DNA from 2 places in the Pectobacterium actinidiae genome. Region 2 is predicted to be linked to the other one. Evidence: predicted binding sites of a transcription regulator. Region 2 holds the regulator's gene; the other holds the start of a gene.
The links. The regulator LexA, encoded in region 2, represses DNA repair genes until DNA is damaged. The targets are predictions, from matches to a motif close to TNCTGTATGTACATACAGNA.

Region 1 (12,043 bases), 2.1 Mb from region 2:
TGAAGTACCTGCTGGGTACAGAGCACGGTATTCAGGGGCAAGATTTGGGCACGGCGGGCAGCGTGAAGCCGGAGGAAGTGGAATGGCGCGATCAGGGTGTTGAAGGCAAACTGGATCTGGTGGTGACGCTTGATTTCCGTATGTCCAGCACCTGCCTGTATTCCGACATCGTCCTGCCAACGGCAACCTGGTACGAAAAAGACGACATGAATACCTCGGATATGCATCCGTTTATTCACCCGTTGTCTGCGGCTGTCGATCCGGCGTGGGATTCCAAAAGCGACTGGGAAATCTACAAAGGCATCGCAAAAACCTTCTCCCGCGTCTGTCAGGGGCATCTGGGTCAGGAAACCGATCTGGTTACGTTGCCGATTCAACACGACTCCCCGGCAGAAATGGCGCAGCCGTTCGGTGTGGATGACTGGAAAAAAGGCGAATGCGATCTGATTCCGGGCAAAACCGCACCCCACCTGATGATGGTGGAACGCGATTACCCGAACCTGTACGAACGTTTCACCTCGCTCGGCTCGTTGATGGACAAGCTGGGCAACGGCGGTAAAGGCATCGGTTGGAACACGCAGACCGAAGTCGATTTCCTGAAAAAGCTGAACTACACCAAGGCTGACGGTGCGGCGGCGGGTCGTCCGAAGATTGAAACGGCGATCGATGCGGCAGAAGTGATTCTGTCTCTGGCACCGGAAACCAATGGTCAGGTGGCGGTGAAAGCGTGGGAAGCGCTGAGCAAATTTACCGGTCGTGACCACACGCATCTGGCGCTGAATAAAGAAGACGAGAAAATTCGCTTCCGCGACATTCAGGCGCAGCCGCGCAAAATTATCTCCAGCCCGACCTGGTCTGGTCTGGAAGACGAACACGTTTCTTATAACGCTTGTTACACCAACGTTCATGAGCTGATTCCGTGGCGTACGCTGTCTGGTCGCCAACAGCTGTATCAAGACCATGAGTGGATGCGTGCTTTCGGTGAAAGCCTGCTGGTCTACCGTCCGCCGGTCGATACCCGTGCGGCTGATCCGGTGATGAATAAGAAGCCTAACGGCAACCCGGAAAAACCGCTGAACTTCCTGACGCCGCACCAGAAATGGGGCATTCACTCCACGTACAGCGACAACCTGTTGATGCTGACGCTGGGTCGCGGCGGCCCGATTATCTGGCTGAGTGAAGACGATGCACGCGATTTGGGTATTGCAGATAACGACTGGGTAGAAGCGTTTAACGCCAACGGTGCGCTGACGGCGCGTGCGGTGGTCAGCCAGCGTGTACCTGCGGGAATGACCATGATGTACCACGCGCAGGAACGCATTATTAACCTGCCAGGTTCGGAAATTACCCAGCAGCGCGGCGGTATTCACAACTCGGTAACCCGTATCACGCCGAAACCGACCCATATGATCGGCGGCTATGCCCAACTGGCTTATGGCTTTAACTACTACGGCACCGTCGGGTCAAACCGTGATGAGTTCGTCGTGGTTCGTAAAATGAAACGCATCGACTGGCTGGATGATGAAGGCCAGGACTATGTACAGAAAGCGGTACAGCAGGAGAAAGCCTGATGAAAATTCGTTCACAAGTGGGCATGGTGCTGAATCTGGACAAATGCATCGGCTGTCACACCTGCTCCGTTAGCTGTAAAAACGTCTGGACCAGCCGTGAAGGGATGGAATACGCCTGGTTCAATAACGTCGAAACCAAACCGGGCGTGGGTTATCCCCATGCCTGGGAAGATCAGGAAAAATGGAAGGGCGGCTGGATCCGTAAAATCAGCGGCAAGCTCGAACCGCGTATGGGTAACCGCATCAGCGTGTTGTCCAAAATCTTCGCTAACCCAGATGTGCCAGAAATCGACGACTACTACGAGCCGTTCGACTACGACTACCAGAATCTGCGTAAAGCGCCGGAAGGTAAGCATCAGCCTGTCGCCCGTCCGCGCTCGCTGATTACCGGCCAGCGGATGAAGAAAATCGAGAACGGCCCGAACTGGGAAGACGATCTGGGTGGTGAATTTAGCGTGCGCTCCAAAGATAAAAACTTTGAGCATATGCAGAAAGAGATGTACGGCCAGTTCGAAAACACGTTCATGATGTATCTGCCGCGCCTGTGCGAGCACTGCCTGAATCCAGCGTGTGTGGCGACCTGTCCGAGCGGCGCGATCTACAAACGTGGCGAAGACGGCATCGTCCTGATCGATCAGGACAAGTGTCGCGGCTGGCGTATGTGCCTGACTGGCTGCCCGTACAAGAAAATCTACTTCAACTGGAAGAGCGGCAAATCAGAAAAATGTATTTTCTGCTACCCGCGTATCGAAAGCGGTCAACCAACACTCTGTTCAGAAACCTGCGTCGGCCGTATCCGCTATCTGGGCGTGCTGCTCTATGATGCCGATCGCATCGAACAAGCGGCTTCGGTGGAAAGCGAGAAGGATCTGTACCAGAGCCAACTGGATGTGTTCCTTGACCCGCACGACCCTAAAGTCATTGAACAAGCGCTGAAAGATGGCATTCCCAACAGCGTCATTGAAGCGGCGCAGCAGTCGCCGGTGTACAAAATGGCGATGGACTGGAAGCTGGCGCTGCCGCTGCACCCAGAATACCGCACGCTGCCAATGGTGTGGTACGTGCCGCCGTTGTCACCGATTCAGTCTGCCGCGGATGCAGGTCAATTGGCACACACTGGCGTACTGCCGGACGTCGAAAGCCTGCGCATTCCGGTGCAGTATCTGGCGAACCTGCTGACCGCGGGGGATACCGAGCCCGTATTGCTGGCGCTGAAACGTATGCTGGCGATGCGTCACTACAAACGTGCAGAAACCGTAGAAGGCAAAATCGATACCAGCGCGCTGGAGCAAGTTGGGCTGACCGAAGCGCAGGCGCAGGAAATGTACCGCTATCTGGCGATTGCGAACTATGAAGACCGTTTCGTGATCCCATCAAGCCATCGTGAACTGGCGCGTGAAGCCTTCCCAGAAAGCAAAGGCTGCGGTTTCAGCTTTGGCGATGGTTGCCACGGTAGCGATACCAAATTCAACCTGTTCAACAGCAAGCGTATTGATGCCATTGATGTCAGCAGTAAAACGCGCGATATGAACAGCAAAATCATGCAGGAGACGAACCATGATTAGCCTGCGGATTATTGCCCGCCTGCTGGATTATCCCGATAGCGAGCTGTGGGAAAACCGGGCTGAATTAATCGACGCGGTAGAGCAGGCTGATGCCTTACCGCTGCGTGAGAGTCATCAGTTGATGCAGTTCATCAACACGCTGTGCGCGCAGGATCTGTTGGACAAACAGGCGGAGTATAGCGGCCTGTTTGACCGCGGTCGGGCGACCTCGCTGCTGCTGTTCGAACACGTTCACGGTGAGTCTCGAGACCGTGGTCAGGCGATGGTCGATCTCATGCAGCAATATCAGGATGCCGGTCTGGCGCTGGATTGCCGTGAACTGCCGGACTACCTGCCGCTGTATCTTGAGTACCTTTCTCGTCTGGAGCCCGCGCAAGGTCGCGCGGGTTTACTCGACATCGCACCGATTCTGGCGTTGATTGGCGCGCGTTTGCAGCAGCGTGACAGCAGCTATGCCGTGCTGTTCGATCTGTTGTTGGCATTGTCCGGCAGTGACCTGAAAAGTGACGATGTCACGCACAAGGTGGTTGACGAAGCGCGTGACGACACGCCGCAGGCGTTGGATGCCGTGTGGGAAGAGGAACAGGTTAAGTTCCTCGGCGAAGAAGGCTGCGCATCGGCCCAACAAACGCAACACCAACGCCGCTTCGCTGGCGCGGTGGTGCCGCAATATCTGAATCTTGACGCGACATCGGCGGGAGGGCAACGCTAATGAGTGCAATCACGAACTATTTCAATATATTTTTGTTTGATATCTATCCTTATCTGGCAATGGCGATTTTCCTGATTGGCAGTTGGCTGCGTTATGACTACGGCCAATACAGCTGGCGCGCAGGTTCGAGCCAAATGCTGGATAAGAAAGGGATGCGTCTGGCGTCTAACCTGTTCCATCTGGGGATTCTGGGCGTATTTGCCGGGCATTTCCTCGGTATGCTGACGCCGCACTGGATGTACGAAGCCTTCCTGCCAATGGATGTAAAACAGAAAATGGCGATGTTCGGCGGTGGTGCAGCGGGTCTGCTGACGTTTGTCGGTGGCGTGCTGCTGTTAAAACGCCGTCTGACCAACCCACGTATTCGTGCCACATCCAGCGTTGGCGACATTCTCATTCTGTCTCTGCTGGTGATCCAGGCTGGTTTAGGGCTGTTGACCATCCCGTTCTCTGCACAGCATATGGACGGCAGTGAAATGCTGAAGCTGGTCGGTTGGGCACAGAGCGTGGCCTTCTTCCAGGGCGGAGCATCTGAGCATCTGGCGGGTGTCGCGCTGATCTTCAAATTGCACATTGTGCTGGGGCTGACGCTGTTCGTTCTGTTCCCGTTCTGCCGTCTGGTTCACATTTGGAGCGCACCGGTCGAGTACCTGACGCGTCGCTACCAGTTAGTGCGTAACCGTCGTTAGGTATGATAGAAAACAGCGGCGTTATGATAACGTCGCTGTTTTAACGTCTTCCTTTTCATTTTTCCCCGCCAACAACGATCGTCATCGGCATCTCTGTCGATTATTTGCCTCGCGCCGTCGTCCATTGCACGGCGAAGACGCTCGCCAGCACGATCGTCAACCCCAGAAATGCTGTGTCAGTCATCGACTGTGAAAGCAACCCCCAACCCAGCACGACGGCAGTTAACGGACTTAGTAATCCCAATGATGCAACGGCAATCGTCGGCAGACGGGTTATGCCACGAAACCACAGTCCATAAGCGATCACGGCACCTGCAAGGCAGAGATAGGCGTAGGCGGCGTACTGTGACAGGGTTAAAGCAGGTAAGGGCGCGTCGACTCCCCACGCGACGGGTGCCAGCATCAAGCCACCGATAAAGAGTTGCCAGCCGGTCAGAGGCAGTACGGGCAAATCAAGTTGCCAGCGGCGGGTCAGCCAGACTCCTGCCGCCATACACAACGCACCCAGCAGCGCGGCAGCAATTCCCACGGGTTCAACTATCGTTTGCGGCGACAGCAGCAAAATGGCCATGCCTCCCACGCCGATGATCGCTGACCACAGCGTAGCCAATCTGGGGGCGCGATGATCCACTGCCCAGACCAACACCATAACCAGCAGCGGTTGGATCGCACCTAATACCGCGGCCAGCCCGCCGGGCAAACGATAAGCCGCAACGAACAGCAATGCCTGAAAGACGCCGATATTCAGGGCGCTGAGCACAACCACACGCCACCAGTCTCGCCGGGCGGGGAAGCGTCGGGTGAATACAAGTAACAGCAAACCCGCAGGCAGCACGCGAATCAGCGCCGCCGTGAAGGGGCGATCCGGTGGCAGGATTTCTGATGTTACGATGTAGGTCGATCCCCAAATTGCGGGAGCCAGCGCCGTGAGTATAACGTCACGCCAATAGTGTGATGAGAATGTGGTGTTCATGACTTTACCTTTAATTCAAGATATTATGATAGTGTTGATCAATTACCTTGAAGTCAAGATAAATGAAAAATCAAACTAGCGAGCGCGAACATGACGCAGTCGACACCATCCTTGACCAGTGGCGGCGCGAGCGCCCCGATTTGGATGCCAGCCCCATGGGGCCAATTGGGCGTCTCCGGCGCTGTGCTGTGCTCATGGAGCAGCGGCTGGAAGCCTGTTTCTCCAGATTCGAACTGAGCAGTTGGGAGTTTGATATGCTGGCTACGCTGCGGCGGGCTGGCGCACCACATTGTCTGAGTCCGACTGAACTGTTTTCCACGCTGATGGTGACGTCAGGCACCATGACTCACCGGCTCAAGCGCCTTGAAACCCGAGGATTTATTGAGCGTGTGCAGAATGAGCAGGATGCGCGCAGTATGCTCGTGCAGCTCACCAGTACGGGACTGGAACTGATCAATCGTGCCGTTGAGGCACATATTGAGAATGAACGTCAGGTGCTGTCGGTACTGCCTGCCGAGGTTCTGGCTGCGCTTGACGCTAATCTCGCCGCGCTACTGCGAGGTTTGGAAAGGCACGCAGGACGCGTTGAACCTAAAGAGACAAATTAAGCCACTGCGCTAACCTGAATCTGTTAATACAAAAGGAACTGAACGATGTCTGAATACCATGCTTCAATTTGCTGGCAACGCGATGGGCAAGATTTTATTGATAACCGCTATAGTCGCCTGCACCAGTGGCAGTTTGATGGTGGTATTACGCTACGCGCCTCGTCATCGCCCCATGTCGTTCCACTGCCTTTTTCGCAGGAGGATGCGGTCGACCCTGAAGAAGCGCTGGTTGCCTCGTTGTCGAGCTGCCATATGCTGTGGTTTCTTTCCATTGCGGCTAAAAAGCGTTTCTGTGTAGATGATTATCAGGACAATGCGGTAGGGACGATGGGCGTTAATGCGGCGGGAAAAATGGCGATGCTGGACGTTACGCTGCGTCCTCAGGTGACATTCAGCGGTGAGAAGCAGCCCACCGTCGAGCAATATGCCAAATTGCATGAACTGGCGCACGATGCCTGCTACATCGCTCACTCGGTGAATTTTCCTGTGAACTGCGAACCGACGTTAGGGACGAACGGTTGACGAGGCTCTGAGATAACCGCGACTAACACGAATGACCGCCCGATGCGTTCAGATCGGGCGGGATGGCCGTTGATGTTTAGTCGCCCATCACCATCCGGTAATGCGCTGCCAGGTTTCCTGCTCATTCCTGTGTGATTTCAAAACCTGATAGTGTTGATGCATCGCGGCCGTCGCACAGGCGTGGTTAGGCAGTATCCGCAACCGGGAGCCGACGGGGAAATTATCGACCGAAAAGCCACTGTCGGCGGGGAGCGCAATAATGCCGTGTTCCTGATTGGTGATCGTCACGCAGAGGTCGTTGTAAGGGCTGCCATAGCGGTCACACACCAGCCCGTAACCGTAATCTTTTGCCTGAGAGGCGGTGCCGCGATCGCGGGAAAGCGCCATCCAGCCTGCATCGATAAACACCCAGCCTTTTTCGCGGTTATGCCCAATCACGGTACTGACGACCGACAGGGCGATATCATCCAGTGAACAAACTCCGACATTTTTCATCACCAGATCGAACGTGGTGAAAACGCCCGCTCGGACTTCGGTAATGCCAGTGAGATCTTCGGCAAAATGCGCTGTCGGTGTGGCACCGACGCTGAGTACGGGGCAGGCAATTCCCAGCGCCCGTACACGCTGTCCGGCGGTATTGATGGCGTTGCACTCGGCACGCGCGGCCGCTCTAATCGCATCGTCCGTGCGGCAGGCGTAGGATTCTCCCGCATGCGCCAGCAGGCCGGTGAGCGTTGCACCGTTGCCGTCGATCTGCTTCGCCAGCTTAAGCAACGCGTCGCTTTCCGGTGGAATGCCGCCGCGATGCCCGTCACAGTCGATCTCAATAAACACCGAAAACGTCACGCTATTGGCGAGCGCGAAATCAGTTACTGCGCGTGCCTGCTCTGCGCTATCCAGCAGAATATGAATATTCACGCCTTTGTGGATTAAGTTGGCGATGCGCGGCAGCTTGTGTGGGGCGATCCCTACGGCGTAGAGCAGGTTGGTGTAACCCGCGTTGGCAAAGGCTTCCGCTTCTGCCAGCGTCGAAACCGTTGCGGGAGACGCGGCATCTTTGAGTAGATAACGGGCGGCTTCAATTGACCGTAACGTTTTGAGATGTGGCCGAATCTGGCTGCCTAATTTTTCTGTACGCTGATACAGCCTGTCGATATTGCGTTGAAAGCGGAATTCATCAATCAGCAAAAAAGGCGTTTCCAGCGCGTTAAGCCATTCACTATTGTTCATTGTGCACCTTCATTTCGTTTAGCCTGCTGCCAGGCAGCAAGAATGCGCTGGCCAACATATAAGTCCTGAATAGATAAGCCGGAGCTATCAAACACGGTGATATCGTCCGGCGTTTGCCGTCCCGCTGCGTTTGCGCTAATCACATCACCAATGGCGGTCAGCGTCACACCGGTTGGCGCGTGTTGGAAATCACCGATTATTCGGGATTGGGAAGGCAGATCGCAAAACAGACGACTCGCGGTAAACAGCTCGGGAGGTAATTCCTGTTTGCCGACGGCATCGGATCCCATGCTGACAACGTGCGTTCCCGCTTTCACCCAGTCGGCGCTAAAAAGCGGTGTGCGTGATGGCGTTGCGGTGACGATGATATCTGCTGCCCGACAGGCGCTTTCGGCATCGCTGATTTGCGCATTCAGCCCGGCGGCCTTGAGCTCTCGCGCCATGTCTGCGGATTTGCTGTTATCGCGCCCGACAATCAGCACGGTATGAAGTGGCCGTATTCTTGCCAGCGCAGCGCATTCATAGCGAGCCTGATGACCGGTTCCGAACACGGCCAGGACCGAAGCATCAGGTCTTGCCAGCAAATCGGCTGCAACGGCGTTGGCGGCGGCGGTACGAAAGGCATTCACCTTGCCGGCTTCAATCGCGACAGTTATTTTCCCGATTTGCTGATCGAACAGCAGAATGAGGGAATTGTGGCGGGGCAGCCCATTCGCGGGATTTCCCGGCCAGAACGAACCGACTTTTAGTCCGGCAAGTTCATGGGTTGCAGAAGCCTTGATGCTGAATGTATTGACCGGATCGGAGCCTTGCCCGTGTACCACCGGAAAACTGCGTGCTTCCGGTTCACTGGCAGCCAGCAAGGCTTCACGCACCGCATCATAGGCCAGCTCATGGCTGATGAGCGCCGCGGATTCAGCTTCAGAAATAAAGATCATCGTATTCCCCTAAGCATTTCCGGTCAAAAATGCGCCGTAGCGGCTGATATCGACATTCCCACCGCTGATCATAATGCCGATGCGTTTGCCGCGTAGCGATTCTCTGAGATTACGTGCCGCCGCAAAGCTGAGGCACCCCGTTGGCTCAACGACGATCTTCATGCGTTCGGCGTAAAACCGCATCGCGTCAATCAGGTCGCCATCTGTCACGGTGAGAATATCGTCAACGTTCTGGCGAATCAGAGGGAAGGTATAGTTGCCCAGATGCTGGGTCTGTGCGCCGTCGGCGATGGTCTTGGGTGTATCGATATGCACAATGTTGCCGCTACGGAAAGATTGTTGCCCGTCGTTACCCGCGAGAGGCTCGACGCCATAAATTTTGCACTGTGGGGATAGCTGACGGGTGGCAAGCGCACAACCTGACAGCAATCCACCGCCGCCTAAGCAGACGAATAGGGCATCCAGTTCACCGGTTTCTTCCAGCAGCTCTTTCGCCGCCGTGCCTTGCCCAGTAATCACGTGCGGATGGTCGTAAGGCGGAATGAGCGTCAGGCCATGCTTTTTCGCCAGATCGCGACCGATCTGCTCACGATCTTCGGTATATCGATTGTATTCCACCACGTTCCCACCGTAACCGCGCGTGGCGGCGACCTTTGCCGCCGGGGCATCGTGTGGCATGACGATCGTTGCGGGGATGCCGAGTAATTTAGCGGCCAGAGCAATCGCCTGCGCATGGTTACCGGAAGAAAAGGTGACCACGCCAGCGGCTTTCTGCTCGTTCGAGAACTGCAACAGTGCGTTCATGGCACCGCGAAACTTAAATGCGCCCATGCGCTGGAAGTTTTCACATTTGAAGAAAACCTCTGCGCCGAACGCGTCATTGACCGTGCGCGATGTCATCACCGGTGTTTTATTGGCGTAGCCATCGATACGTTCCGCAGCGGCTACCACATCGTCGTAGGTTGGGAGGCGTAAGTCGCTCATGTCTGGATCACCTGTTGTTAGTGATTATGAATACCGAGGCTGTTGCCCCCGATAGTGTCGAATACGTAATAAACAAAATATATAAAATTAGATAAATTGTCTAATTTGATTTATTTTTAAATGATGGATTATGTGAGAGGTGTCATGTGGCGCTGAAAGAAAGCGAAACGTGGGCGTGTGGTACACTCTGCGGCAGAAAACGCTGTTGTGATTGGAGATAAGATGGCTACATCAGGAGAAGGTCTGCTGCTGACGCAGTTAGATGCGATAGCGAAAGGGCTGAGCGAGACGTTCGCGCCATTCTGTGAAGTGGTTGTGCACGATCTGAAAAACCCGGAACACGCGATACTTTCCATTCACAATAACCTTTCTGGCAGGGAGGTTGGCGCGCCTGCGACGGAACTGGGTCTTGCGCGCATTGCTTCACCTGAATTTCCTAACATTCTGGCGAACTACGCCAACCAGTTTGCTGACGGACGTCCGGTAAAAAGTACCTCGGTTGGCATCAAAAATGCGCAAGGTGAATACGTCGCCGCGCTGTGCCTGAACGTCGATATGACGCTATTTCGCGGCATGCAAAATGCGCTGGCGCAGTTCACCCAGCTTGCGTCTGACTCAGTGACTGAACACCTGGAGCCAAACGGCGCGGCGGCGATCAGGCAACACATCGATCACTTCGCCGCACGACTTGCCACCACGCCACGGGCGCTAAAAGCGCAGGACAGAAAAATCCTGCTTCAGGAACTGAAAGACAGCGGCCTGCTGGAAGTGAAAAAATCGATGGAAACTATCGCACAGCACCTTGGCGTATCGCGGGCGTCGGTGTATTTGTATGCCAAGGAGTAACGGAATATTTTTATGCCACCTTGCGTAATGCGTAAGTCACTGATGTGATATGGATCGGCTTTTTACCCAAGATGAAAGGCTGACGATCCGCGTCGGTCAGGGAATGTTGCGCATTGCATTGTCAAACGCCGCTTCCTATACTGTATAAAAATACAGTTACCTTGCTGAGCGATGAAACGATACCTTCCCGAATCCTGTCCCGATAAGCAGGAATTAAATCTTTATGCCGATACGGTGCCCGCCGGGTTTCCCAGTCCGGCGAATGATTATGTTGAACAGCGCATCGACCTCAATACGCTGTGCGTTCGTCATCCCTCAGCAACCTACTTCGTTCGCGTGTCCGGTCAGTCCATGGTGGATGGGGGGATTCATGATGGCGATCTGGTGGTGGTTGATAGCGCATTACAGGCGCGTCATGGCGATATCATTATTGCTGCGCTCGACGGCGAGTTCACTATCAAGCAATTGCAACTGACACCGACCCGCGCATTGGTTCCTATGAATGTTGCCTATGCCCCGATTCCGATTAATGAGTGCGACAGCCTTGATATTTTTGGTGTCGTGACTTATGTCATACATGCGACACGCTGATGTACGCCTTGGTGGATGTGAACACGTTTTATGCTAGCTGTGAAAAAATTTTTCGCCCTGATTTAGCAGACAAGCCAGTCATTGTGCTTAGCAACAATGACGGCTGTGTCATTGCCCGCTCTCATGAAGCAAAACGGCTGGGAGTAAAGATGGCCGCCCCGTTATTTCAGCTCGGTGAGCTCATTCAAAAACACGACATCACCGTTTTCTCCTCCAATTACGCGCTGTACGCTGACATGTCGGCTCGGGTCATGAGTATTTTAGAAGAGATGGCACCTGCGGTGGAAATCTACAGCATCGATGAAGCATTTTTGAATTTGTCCGGCGTGGATCGCTGCACGTCGCTGGCGTGTTTTGGCCATCAGGTCAAAGAAAGGATAAAGCGCGAAGCGCATTTGACCGTCGGTGTCGGTATTGCGCCGACCAAAACGCTGGCCAAGTTGGCTAACCATGCGGCCAAAATCTGGCATAAAACACAGGGCGTGGTAGATTTGTCCAGCCCGACCCGTCAGGAGAAACTGCTGGCAATTACGCCCGTCGGTGATGTTTGGGGGATCGGACGGCGACTGGCACGCAGACTGGAATCAATGGGCATCGAGAGTGCCTTGGCGCTGGCTCGCAGCGATCTCGCCTATATTCGGCGAAATTTTAGCGTTGTTGTAGAAAGAACGGTACGCGAATTGCGCGGACAATCCTGTCTGGAAGTGGAAGAATCCGCGGCGGCCAAGCAGCAAATACTGTGTTCCCGTTCATTCAGCTCGCGGATTACCGAGTATGCTCACCTGCATCAGGCCGTGTGCCGTTATGCCGAGCG
Region 2 (12,043 bases):
CCATCACATAGGCACCGCAGTCTGACGTCGCTTCGATCAAATCTTCTGCTGGCACACACGGCAGGCCGCTGACTTCCGCCAGACGCTGCACCGCCAGTTGCTGATAGCCGTCCGGCGTGTTCAGACGCGTACCGATTGCGGTCGCACCCAGATTGACTTCAAGCAGCAGTTCCGCCGTGCGCAGCAGGTTTTTGATTTCCTCCTGCAACAGGACGTTGAACGCATGAAATTCCTGACCGAGCGTCATCGGCACCGCGTCCTGCAACTGGGTGCGCCCCATCTTCAGCACGTCTTCAAACTCTTTGGCTTTACGCTCGAAACCCTCACTCAACTTCGCGATTGCCTCTGTCAATTTCAGTATGGCTGCATAAACCGCGATACGAAATCCGGTAGGGTAGGCATCATTGGTGGATTGGCACTTATTCAGGTGATCGTTGGGGTTCAGATACTGGTATTCGCCTTTCTGGTAGCCCATCAACTCCAGACCAATATTGGCTAATACTTCGTTGGTATTCATGTTAACCGACGTGCCAGCGCCCCCCTGATAGACATCTACTGGAAACTGATCCATGCATTTGCCGTTATTCAGCACTTCATCGCAGGCGCGGATAATGACGTCGGCGATTTTTTTCGGGATAGTTTGCAGCTCTCTGTTCGCCAGCGCCGCGGCTTTCTTCACCATCACCATACCGCGCACGAATTCGGGGATGTCGCTGATTTTAGTCGTGCTGATATAGAAATTTTCGACGGCGCGCAGCGTATGAACGCCATAATACGCGTCTGCGGGAACTTCTCGGGTGCCTAACAGGTCTTCTTCAATACGGATGTTTTCTGACATGAGAGTGCTTATCCTGTTGTGCGACTAGTGATGTAACTAGACGTTGTGGGCTGGTGTGTCGGGCGGCGTTATCTGTTATCTCGGATAAACCGTCTTATCTCGGCAATAGTCTCGGGATGTTTGACCAACCAGGTATCCATTGCCGTGAGGATATGTCGTTACGACAGCGAAAAACAGGTGTTTAGATCACTATACTGGCGTTCTCTACCACTACGGTAAATGAACTGTGACTGTAGTCACGAGTCACTATTTTAGAACAATAATCGTAGGGCGGTGGCTTGAAAATGCGGAAAGCCGTACCCATTTCAGTAAATCATGATGTGCCGGATCGCAGAGCAGGCGCGCGTTTTACCTAATCCATTGGTAGTAAAGCGTACTGAATTTTCAATAGCGATGGCTTAACACGTTCTTATCAACATACGTTTTTATTAAAAACAGTACGCGTAAAAACACAGGAGTACCGGGTGCGCTGGTTACCGTTATTACTTATTTTTCTTTTAGCTTACATCGAGATATCGCTGTTTATTCAGGTGGCTGAAGTCCTGGGCGTCGCGATGACCCTGCTGCTGGTCGTCTTCACGTCCTGTGTGGGCGTCTCGCTGGTGCGTAACCAGGGGATGAAAACGCTGGTACAGATGCAGCAGAAAATGGCGGCGGGTGAAAGCCCAGCGGCCGAGATGGTAAAAAGTGTTTCGCTGGTGCTGGCGGGCTTCCTGCTCCTGATTCCGGGCTTCCTGACTGACTTTCTGGGGCTGCTGTTACTGCTACCGCCGGTGCAGAAAAGGCTGACGCTTAAACTGATGCCTCACCTCCATGTCTGGCGTTCTGGTTCTGGCCCAGGCGCGTCGTCTTCCGGCGGTAACACCTTTGAAGGTGAATACCAGCGCAAGGATGGCGGGCGCGGAAATATTGAACACCGTGACGATCGTGACGACCATTAACGTCAGGACAAATTGAAAAAGCAGATAAGGGTTATCATATTGATAATCCTTATTTTTTATAAGGCGTCAGCGACAAGCATACGCCTAACGCAAAAAAAATGAATTTTTTCCCTTGAAGGGCAGCGAAACGCCCCCACTTAGAACACCACAAGGCCGATTATGAAAAGCATAATCGTTATGAAAACATAGTCGGCGTTTATCCTAAACCGATATGGACTTTCTCAAAGGAGAGCTATCAATGAATATTCGTCCATTGCATGACCGCGTGATCGTCAAGCGCAAAGAAGTTGAGTCAAAATCTGCTGGCGGCATCGTACTGACTGGTTCCGCTGCTGGTAAATCTACCCGCGGTGAAGTTCTGGCCGTAGGTCATGGACGTATCCTGGAAAATGGCGAAGTGAAGCCGCTGGATGTGAAAGTTGGCGACATCGTTATTTTCAATGATGGCTATGGCGTGAAAGCAGAGAAGATTGATAACGAAGAAGTGTTGATCATGTCTGAAAGCGACATTCTGGCAATTGTTGAAGCGTAATTGCGCGTAATCATCTGAACTGAAAGAATTTGAGGGAAATAGACCATGGCAGCTAAAGACGTAAAATTCGGTAATGACGCACGCGTAAAAATGCTGCGCGGCGTAAATGTACTGGCTGATGCAGTGAAGGTTACCCTGGGCCCGAAAGGCCGTAACGTTGTGTTGGATAAATCCTTCGGTGCACCGACCATTACTAAAGACGGCGTATCTGTTGCGCGTGAAATCGAGCTGGAAGACAAGTTCGAGAACATGGGCGCGCAGATGGTGAAAGAAGTTGCCTCTAAAGCGAATGACGCAGCAGGCGACGGCACCACGACCGCAACCGTATTGGCGCAGGCTATCATCACTGAAGGCCTGAAAGCTGTTGCAGCGGGCATGAACCCGATGGATCTGAAGCGCGGTATCGATAAAGCCGTTGTTGCCGCTGTTGAAGAGCTGAAAGCCCTCTCTGTACCGTGCTCTGACTCTAAAGCGATTGCTCAAGTTGGTACCATCTCTGCTAACTCCGACGAAACCGTAGGCAAAATGATTGCCGAAGCCATGGACAAAGTCGGTAAAGAAGGTGTTATCACCGTTGAAGAAGGTACTGGTCTGCAAGACGAGCTGGACGTGGTTGAAGGTATGCAGTTCGACCGTGGCTACCTGTCTCCGTACTTCATCAACAAGCCGGAAACTGGTGCTGTAGAACTGGAAAGCCCGTTCATCCTGCTGGCTGACAAAAAAATCTCTAACATCCGCGAAATGCTGCCAGTACTGGAAGCCGTAGCGAAAGCCGGCAAACCACTGGTTATCGTTGCTGAGGATGTTGAAGGCGAAGCGCTGGCAACGCTGGTGGTTAACACCATGCGCGGTATCGTGAAAGTTGCTGCGGTGAAAGCACCGGGCTTCGGCGACCGTCGTAAAGCCATGCTGCAAGACATCGCGACGCTGACTGGTGGTACCGTTATCTCTGAAGAGATCGGTCTGGAGCTGGAAAAAGCGACGCTGGAAGATCTGGGTCAGGCAAAACGCGTTGTGATCAACAAAGACACCACCACCATCATCGATGGTACGGGTGAAGAAGCTGCGATCCAGGGCCGTGTTGCTCAGATCCGTCAGCAGGTTGAAGAAGCAACGTCTGATTACGACAAAGAAAAACTGCAAGAGCGTGTGGCTAAACTGGCCGGCGGCGTAGCCGTTATCAAAGTTGGCGCAGCAACTGAAGTTGAAATGAAAGAGAAGAAAGCACGCGTTGAAGATGCCCTGGCTGCGACTCGCGCCGCGGTAGAAGAAGGCGTGGTTGCTGGTGGTGGTGTGGCGCTGGTTCGCGTTGCCGCTAAACTGGCTTCTCTGACTGCTCAAAACGAAGATCAGAACGTGGGTATCAAAGTTGCGCTGCGCGCGATGGAAGCGCCACTGCGTCAGATCGTTTCCAACGCTGGCGAAGAGCCATCTGTGGTTGCGAACAGCGTTAAAGCAGGCGAAGGTAACTACGGTTACAACGCCGCAACTGAAGAATACGGCAACATGATCGACTTCGGTATCCTGGATCCAACCAAAGTAACCCGTTCTGCATTGCAGTTCGCGGCTTCCGTTGCTGGTCTGATGATCACTACCGAATGTATGGTTACCGACCTGCCGAAAAGTGATGCACCTGACTTAGGTGGCGCTGGTGGTATGGGCGGCATGGGTGGTATGGGCGGCATGATGTAATGTGACACCATTGTCGCCGGAAGCCATTTTCTGGTGACAGGGTCAGGTTACAGACAGTCGTCTTTCTGTCCTTCAAAGAGCACTATCTGGTCGCGAGACTGGGTGGTGCTTTTTTTATGCACTGCATTGCTGAAATGTTGCCACATCAGGGATGAATTGGTTTATAGCGTGTTATCGGGTAAGCATTCTGCGCTACAATAGGGACGCTAACTTTATTTACGAATGCTTTATTACAGAAATACCCTGTTTGGAGTGGGGATAATGTCTGACGATGCGTCTACGCTTCTGCGCACCATTTCCTGGTTTACTGAGCCCCCTTCGGTATTACCTGAGCACATTGGTGACTGGCTGATGGAAGCCGGCTCGATGACGCAGCGGCTTGAAAAATATTGTGCCCAACTCAAGGTCACACTTTGTCGTGAGGGATTCATTACGCCACAGGCTCTGGGCGAAGAGTGCGAACAGTTGCCATATAGTGAGCGTTACTGGCTGCGTGAAGTGGTGTTGTATGGTGACGATCGCCCCTGGCTGTTCGGCCGTACCCTTGTTCCACAACAAACGCTCGACGGCACCGATTCAGCCCTGACAAAAATAGGCACGCAGCCGTTAGGCCGTTATCTATTTGAGCAAAAATCGCTGACGCGTGACTACATTCATACCGGATGCTGCGAAGGCCTATGGGCGCGGCGTTCTCGCCTGTGTCTTTCAGGTCATCCGTTATTGTTGACTGAGCTTTTCTTACCGGAATCACCGATTTATTTCACCCGGTGATGAAGGTTGGCAGGTAATTTGAGGAGATAAATCCTTGGAAAGAAGTGTTACAGCAGGGAAATGGCTGGCTTATTGTCGCTTGATGCGGATTGATAAACCGATAGGTTCTCTGTTGCTGCTGTGGCCAACGCTATGGGCGCTGTGGCTGGCGGGCGGGGGAGCGCCTGCTCCGTGGACGCTGTTTGTCTTTGTCGCTGGCGTTTTCTTAATGCGTGCGGCTGGCTGCGTCATCAATGATTATGCCGATCGTCATTTTGACGGTCATGTAAAACGTACCGCTTCTCGCCCCTTACCCAGCGGTGAGGTGAGCGAGCGAGCGGCCAAAGTGCTGTTTGTCATGCTGGTCTTGCTGGCGTTTGGTCTGGTGCTGACGCTGAATAAGATGACGATCTGGCTGTCCGTTGCGGGGCTAGTTCTGGCATGGGTCTATCCGTTTATGAAACGGGTCAGCCATCTTCCTCAGTTTGTGCTGGGCGCGGCGTTTGGCTGGTCAATTCCGATGGCTTATGCGGCGGTGAGTGAAAGCCTGCCAGCGAGCTGCTGGATGATGTTTTTAGCGTATATTTGCTGGACGGTCGCCTACGATACCCAATATGCGATGGTGGATCGTGATGATGACCTTAAGATCGGCGTGAAATCCACGGCGATACTATTTGGTCGTTTTGACAATCTTATCATCGGGTTATTGCAGTTTGGTATGCTGGCGCTGCTACTGGTTTTGGGTATCATTACCGGATTAGGAATGCCGTACTATATTTCGCTATTGGTGGCTGCGGGAATGTTCGTTTATCAGCAAGTGCTGACTTCCGAGCGCGAGCGCGATGCCTGTTTTAAGGCATTCCATAATAATAAATATGCGGGTATGGCAATATTTATTGGCGTGCTGTTTGGCTTATAGAGCGAATTATCAGAGATAAAAAAAGCAGCGATTTCTCGCTGCTTTTTTTATGGTGAAAGGCGTTGAAATGTTTGTCATACCAAACACATCTACAGTTTGATGGCGGCGTGTTATCCGCCATTTCCCCGTGATTCCTGTCCGACTACGCCTGCTTTGTTTCTTCCGCGTTTTCTACTGCCGGATTATTGGTTTCTATCTGACTGTCGATCCCCAACTGATTGTTGGCTTCCATGTCAGCAGATGAGCTGGCGCTTTCGATCGTTAACCGAACTTCCGGGGTGATCAGATCGCCGAGGATATTGTAGATTGCCACGATATCGCCTTGCGCCGTTTCCGCACTGTCGGTGATATATCCTTCAGTACGTAAGGTTGCGACCAGCGTTGAGAACACCGCTTTATCAAAGAATTCCGGCGCATTTATTCCGTGCAGAACGGACAGGCGCTGTGCCATGTTCCGGCTTTCCTTCTCCAGCGTTCCACGGTTGATTGCTGGGTTCGCGCACAGCAAGGACAACGTGATCGCATAGCGTTGCAGCGTTTCACGCACGCCTGCTGACAGCAGTTGCAGTGTACGGATGCGTGGCGGATTGATAGCTAACTGACCGTCACGACTGCACAGTAGCTCTTGTCGAATCAGTTCGTTAGCCAACGTTTCCAGTACGTCCGGCAACTGCTCTTTGGAATAGTGCAGGAATAGCTCAGCTTGCAGCAGCGGATAGATCAACGTGATTTGTCGCACGACGTCGTCAAGCGTAATCCGACGATGATGGATGACGATGCTGGCAAGCAGTGACGGCAAGACCAACAGGTGCTGGATATTATTGCGATAGTACGTCATCAGTACTGCCTGTTCGCGTGGCAGAATGATGATATCGCCAATGCTATCCTTCTCGACTTCAAACTTGTTCATGCCCAGCGCGTGTTCCAGCAGTTCATCCGCTGTCTTCTTCGGTGCCGTAATATCTTTATGATAAGGAACCTGACGCAGCAACTGTAGATAGCAATCCAGCTGTTCGTGCATTTGTTCGCGCGTCAGTGAGCGCTGGCGCGAGGCTAACAAGGCCGTAGAGCACAGGTTCATCGCGTTTGCTGCCGCGGAATTATTGATGCGCACCATGATATCCATAGAGATATCTTGCACCGTCGGCGTGAGCCAGCTTGGACGCTGTGCCTCGATGGGATCGATCGCATCACGCCATTGCGGAACATGCTGATTAAGATAGGTTGTCAGAGGGAGTGGTTCACCGAAGTTCACATAACCCTGACCTAAATTACGCAGTTTGCGCAAACCGCGCACCATCTGCATAAAACCTTCTTTCTCCTTCGCCGCACCGCGCAGCTCTTTTGCATAGGTGCCGACTTCCATCACATGTTCGTAGCCGACATAAATCGGTACCAGCGTGATAGGGCGCGTACCGCCTCTGAGCATGGCCTGAATGGTCATCGCCAGCGTACCGGTTTTCGGCTCTAACAGACGGCCCGTGCGTGAACGTCCGCCTTCCATGAAGTATTCAACCGAATAACCGCGAGCAAACAGCTCACCCAGATATTCACGGAAAATCGTGGAATACAGCTTGTTGCCTTTGAAGGTACGGCGAATAAAGAATGCGCCAAGACGGCGGAAGATCGGTCCTGCTGGCCAGAAATTAAGGTTGATGCCTGCGGCGATGTGTGGCGGCACTAAACCCTGATGGTACAGGACGTAGGACAGCAGCAGGTAATCCATGTGGCTGCGGTGGCAGGGCACATAGACAATACCGTGGCCATCCTGTGCCAGTTGGCGAACACGCTCGGCGTTGTGGACGTTAATCCCCTGATAAAGGCGGTTCCACGTCCAGCTTAATACGCGATCCGACAGACGCACGGCCTCGTAGGAGAAATCGGCGGCGATTTCTTCCATCAGCGCAATCGCATTCTGCTGCGCTTTCTCATAAGAAATCTTCTTACTGCGCGCCTCATCGTCTACGGCTTTCTTGATCGCTTTGGAATCCAGCAGCTTGTTGAACAGCTCCTGACGCACCGGCAAGCGCGGTCCAACTGCCGCCAAACGCTGGCGGGAGAAATGCATACGTGCGACACGCGCCAGTTTGTGGGCTATGGTTTTGTCAGTGCCGTGCTCGGTCGCCATATAGCGCAGCGACACCGGACTGGAGAAGCGGACAAAACTGTCGCGGCCTAGCCACAGGACGGCGAAGAATTTCTCGATACCGTTGAGCAACCGGAGGTGTGGTGCGGCCTGAGAGTGGCCTTCCCGACCCGGAGAACGCCCAAACATCACGGAAACTGGCACCATCTGTACGTCTAAGTCTGGATTGGCACGATGCAAGTCCAGATAGTCGTGGAACAGCTTGACGGATTTCTGCTTGGGAACGTAATAGCGGAAGACACGCGGCCCGTCATTAATAAAGACGTGGCTAGGAAGTTCGACGCCATTGAATTCGAACGATACCGAAGGATCGGGTAGCCCCAATGCCAGGCATTTCGCACGTAGCGTCAAGAGATCCGCCTGAGAGTTATAAGGCAGAACATAGAGTATAGGACGTGAGGGATCTAACCCCAACTCGACCACGGGATCTGCGGGAATGACTTTGCTTTTCACCAGCAATTTCAGTGGGAGATTCAATAATTTATAGTAAATTTTACGCCAACCTGACATAACAACGTGGAGCCTCTTGTTAGCAATGCGCCGCAAGGATACCAGAAACTGCGCCGGAGATCTGTGGTGATGAGACAACACGAGCGCGTTAAAATGCGAACTATTTTGCATAAATAGCGGAGGATAAATGAATAAAGCAACGGGGATGACCCGGATTATTAAGGCGACCGGTTATTCCTTTAAGGGACTGAAGCAGGCGTGGCAGCATGAGGCGGCGTTTCGTCAGGAGACAATTCTGACCCTTGTCGGCGTCATTGTTGCGTGTTTGCTGCCGGTTACGCTGGTCGAAAAACTGCTGCTGATCGGGTCTGTGGTATTGATTATGCTGTTTGAGTTGGCTAACAGCGCCATTGAAGCGGTGGTCGATCGCATTGGACTTGAGCATCATGAATTATCCGGTCGGGCGAAAGATATCGGTTCGGCTGCTGTCTTTGTTGCCATCTTGTTAGCCGCTGTCGTGTGGGGCAGTATCCTCTGGCAACATTTTGCCTGACGGCGCGCATAAATGAGTAAAAGTCAGGGGCTTTGCCGATATCTTCATTCCCAATTGTGCCTTACCTGTATATACTCACAGCAAGACTGTATAAACAACCAGGGGGCGGAATGAAAGTACTAACAGCAAGGCAGCAGCAGGTTTATGACCTGATCCGCGATCATATTGCGCAAACCGGAATGCCGCCAACGCGCGCGGAAATTGCTCAACAACTGGGGTTTCGCTCTCCCAATGCGGCTGAAGAACATCTGAAAGCGCTGGCGCGTAAAGGTGTGATTGAAATTGTATCGGGCGCTTCTCGTGGTATTCGTCTGCTGATGGAAGAAGAGACGGGTATTCCTCTGGTTGGTCGCGTGGCCGCAGGTGAACCGCTGCTGGCGCAGGAACATATCGAATGTCACTATCAGGTTGACCCTGCGATGTTCAAACCCAGCGCTGATTTCTTGCTGCGGGTGAGCGGTATGTCGATGAAAAATATTGGTATTATGGATGGCGATTTACTGGCCGTGCATAAAACAGAAGATGTGCGTAACGGTCAGATTGTCGTCGCGCGTATTGACGATGAAGTGACGGTGAAGCGCTTGAAAAAGCAAGGCAATATGGTGCACCTCCTCGCTGAAAATGAAGAGTTTGCCCCGATTGTTGTCGACCTGCGTCAGCAAAGCTTTTCGATAGAAGGTTTAGCCGTTGGCGTGATTCGTAACAGCGACTGGAGCTAACCATTCGCAGAGATGCACTGCTCGTCTGTTCGGGTCAGTGCATCATGTTTTGCGTTAATCTTTTAGCGTGTTAATCTGCTCATCGTATATATTTAGTTACATTTCGTGCGCGTTTTCTACGATCTCCATTACTCTCTGTTTTATCACTGCTTTTTGTGGTTATTTCCCTTTATTAATGCCCTATCCAGTTACAGATTCCTGTTTTTTTATCTTAAGTGAAATATTCGACTATAATTTTTATCAAGGTAAGCATTTTTATCTTGATTGATCGTTTGCCGATTGAGCATTAGCTATCACATGTAGATAGCTCCGGTAATCAAGGCAGACAGTGGCGAAGAGTACCGTCATGTTTCACATAGTTATGATGCTGCTTACTGAATAAACCTATTTATCTGAAACTGACGCATAAGTCGGTAGTTACGGTTTTTTCATGCGCAATTCACCTAAGGTACGGAGATTCTTATGAATAAAGACCAAGCCAGCGGTAACTGGAAACAGTTTAAAGGTAAAGCGAAAGAGCAATGGGGCAAATTAACGGATGACGATCTGACGGTCATCGAAGGTAAACGTGACCAGCTTGTGGGGAGAATCCAGGAGCGTTACGGATACGAAAAAGAAGCGGCAGAGAAAGAAGTGAAACACTGGGAAGAGCATCACAAATATCACTGGTAGCGAACGTGATGCTTCTTTGCTGAAAGAGACGATAGCCCTTAGGGCTATCGTTTTTTAATGGGAACCGTATGGTCGTGATCGCAATGATCCGGCTGCTTGCATGATGCGACTTCCTGACAGCCTCCACATAACCCGTGTGCTTCCACAACGCTGTGGCGCAGTGTAAACCCCGACTGCTGTGCCAGGTTGCGTAATGTTTCTTCCACACCCTCGGTTTGGCGCTCGGTAACCTGCCCGCAGCGATCGCAGATGAAAAGGGCAGATGTATGGCTGTGGTCTTCGATATGGTGACACAGCACGTAGCTGTTGTTTGATTCGACTCGATGAATGAAGCCTTGTTCCAGCAGAAAATCCAGCGCGCGATAGACGGTCGGCGGTTTCGCCTGAGGCTCGGAAACGCGCAGCAAATCCAGCAGGTCATAAGCGCTAATAGCACCAGACTGCTGTGCCATAAGGCGTAAAACCTCTAACCGCTGTGGTGTTAGACGCACAGCGCGCTGCTGACAAATCTGTTCAGCCTGGGCAAGAAGTTTGTCCTGTTTGGTTGAATCCATTGTCATATCACCCTGACGCATTGAGGAACAAGACGGATATCTTACCACGACTGAATAAAAACGCCGAACTGGCGGCGTTTTCCTGCGAATACAACTCCCTACAAAAACAGCGGACAGAAGTGCTACACAACCAGATCGATGAGCAGTGCCCGCAAAGGCGACTCTGCCTGTAGCGTCAACACCGTTTCGTCCTTAATAAAAGCACCGTCGCCGCAGTGTAGTGTTTCACTGTTCTGGCTGCCTTTCACCGCCATTGAACCGTGGATTAGCTGGAGATACGCCTGATTCCCCTGTAGCGCGATCGTGCTTTGCTCATTCTGCTGGAGATCGACATGATGGATCCAAACCTGCTGTCGCAGTTGCAGGCTGTTGTGTTCACCTTCCGGTGAAGCAAGCAGAGTGTGGTTTGATGAATTTAACCCCATACGCTGCAACGGGCTGTTCTCTCGGGTCTGGCAGGCATTCAGCCATAATTGCAGCCGCGTCAGCGGCTTATTGGCGCTGGTATTATGTTCGCTATAGCTGACGTTTGGCTGAGTGGCGAGCAACAGCACATCTCCGGTTTTAGCCTGAATGTGGCAACCGTTGCTGTCGCGGTATTCCGCTTCGCCCTGAAGAATAATGTTCAGAATATCAACCCGTGGGTAGGTTCGCGGCTGGAATGAGGCCCCCGGTGCCAATACTTCCTGATTGAGCACGCGCAGAGAAGCGTAGCCCAGCAGCTGTGGGTCAAAATAGTGACCAAAAGAAAAGGTATAGCGAGCCTGTAACCAGCCATAGTCGGCCTGGCCGCATTGCCCCGCTGCTCTTCGTGTGATCATAATTTTTATCCCCCAGAGAATTATTTATTAAACCGATAGTAATTGTGTGGACGTTGGATTGTTAGCTAGTTAATCTGGTGGGTATGTTCAAAATTCCTGAATGAGTACGAAGATGGCGAAAGAACGAGCATTGACGCTTGAAGCGTTGAGGGTGATGGATGCGATCGATCGCCGTGGCAGCTTTGCCGCTGCGGCAGACGAGCTGGGTAGGGTGCCTTCGGCACTGAGCTATACCATGCAGAAACTGGAAGAAGAGTTAGATGTGGTGCTGTTCGATCGTTCCGGCCATCGTACTAAATTCACGAATGTCGGACGGATGCTGCTGGAACGCGGACGTATCCTGCTGGAAGCGGCGGATAAACTCACTACGGATGCAGAAGCGCTGGCTCGCGGCTGGGAAACGCACCTGACGATTGTGACGGAAGCCCTGATTCCGACTCAGCGGATTTTCCCATT

Region 1: the regulator LexA is predicted to act here: its motif matches at 10,777-10,796, upstream of umuD (translesion error-prone DNA polymerase V autoproteolytic subunit).

Annotation. Positions count from the first base shown of each region.
Region 1 covers NZ_JRMH01000001.1:2,446,093-2,458,135, reverse strand. Annotated here, with positions in the region: gene KKH3_RS10470 (nitrate reductase subunit alpha) at 1-1,571, shown strand, start outside; gene narH (nitrate reductase subunit beta) at 1,571-3,136, shown strand; gene narJ (nitrate reductase molybdenum cofactor assembly chaperone) at 3,129-3,848, shown strand; gene narI (respiratory nitrate reductase subunit gamma) at 3,848-4,537, shown strand; gene KKH3_RS10450 (EamA family transporter) at 4,638-5,510, opposite strand; gene KKH3_RS10445 (MarR family winged helix-turn-helix transcriptional regulator) at 5,573-6,118, shown strand; gene KKH3_RS10440 (OsmC family protein) at 6,164-6,640, shown strand; gene KKH3_RS10435 (DSD1 family PLP-dependent enzyme) at 6,728-7,870, opposite strand; gene KKH3_RS10430 (ornithine cyclodeaminase family protein) at 7,867-8,808, opposite strand; gene KKH3_RS10425 (threo-3-hydroxy-L-aspartate ammonia-lyase) at 8,818-9,792, opposite strand; gene KKH3_RS10420 (helix-turn-helix transcriptional regulator) at 10,015-10,638, shown strand; gene umuD (translesion error-prone DNA polymerase V autoproteolytic subunit) at 10,810-11,229, shown strand; gene umuC (translesion error-prone DNA polymerase V subunit UmuC) at 11,229-12,043, shown strand, end outside.
Region 2 covers NZ_JRMH01000001.1:378,920-390,962, forward strand. Annotated here, with positions in the region: gene aspA (aspartate ammonia-lyase) at 1-838, opposite strand, end outside; gene KKH3_RS01570 (FxsA family protein) at 1,303-1,779, shown strand; gene KKH3_RS01575 (co-chaperone GroES) at 2,018-2,311, shown strand; gene groL (chaperonin GroEL) at 2,357-4,003, shown strand; gene ubiC (chorismate lyase) at 4,265-4,774, shown strand; gene ubiA (4-hydroxybenzoate octaprenyltransferase) at 4,809-5,672, shown strand; gene plsB (glycerol-3-phosphate 1-O-acyltransferase PlsB) at 5,815-8,328, opposite strand; gene KKH3_RS01600 (diacylglycerol kinase) at 8,456-8,821, shown strand; gene lexA (transcriptional repressor LexA) at 8,932-9,540, shown strand; gene KKH3_RS01610 (CsbD family protein) at 10,003-10,212, shown strand; gene zur (zinc uptake transcriptional repressor Zur) at 10,257-10,766, opposite strand; gene KKH3_RS01620 (pirin family protein) at 10,889-11,587, opposite strand; gene KKH3_RS01625 (LysR family transcriptional regulator) at 11,700-12,043, shown strand, end outside.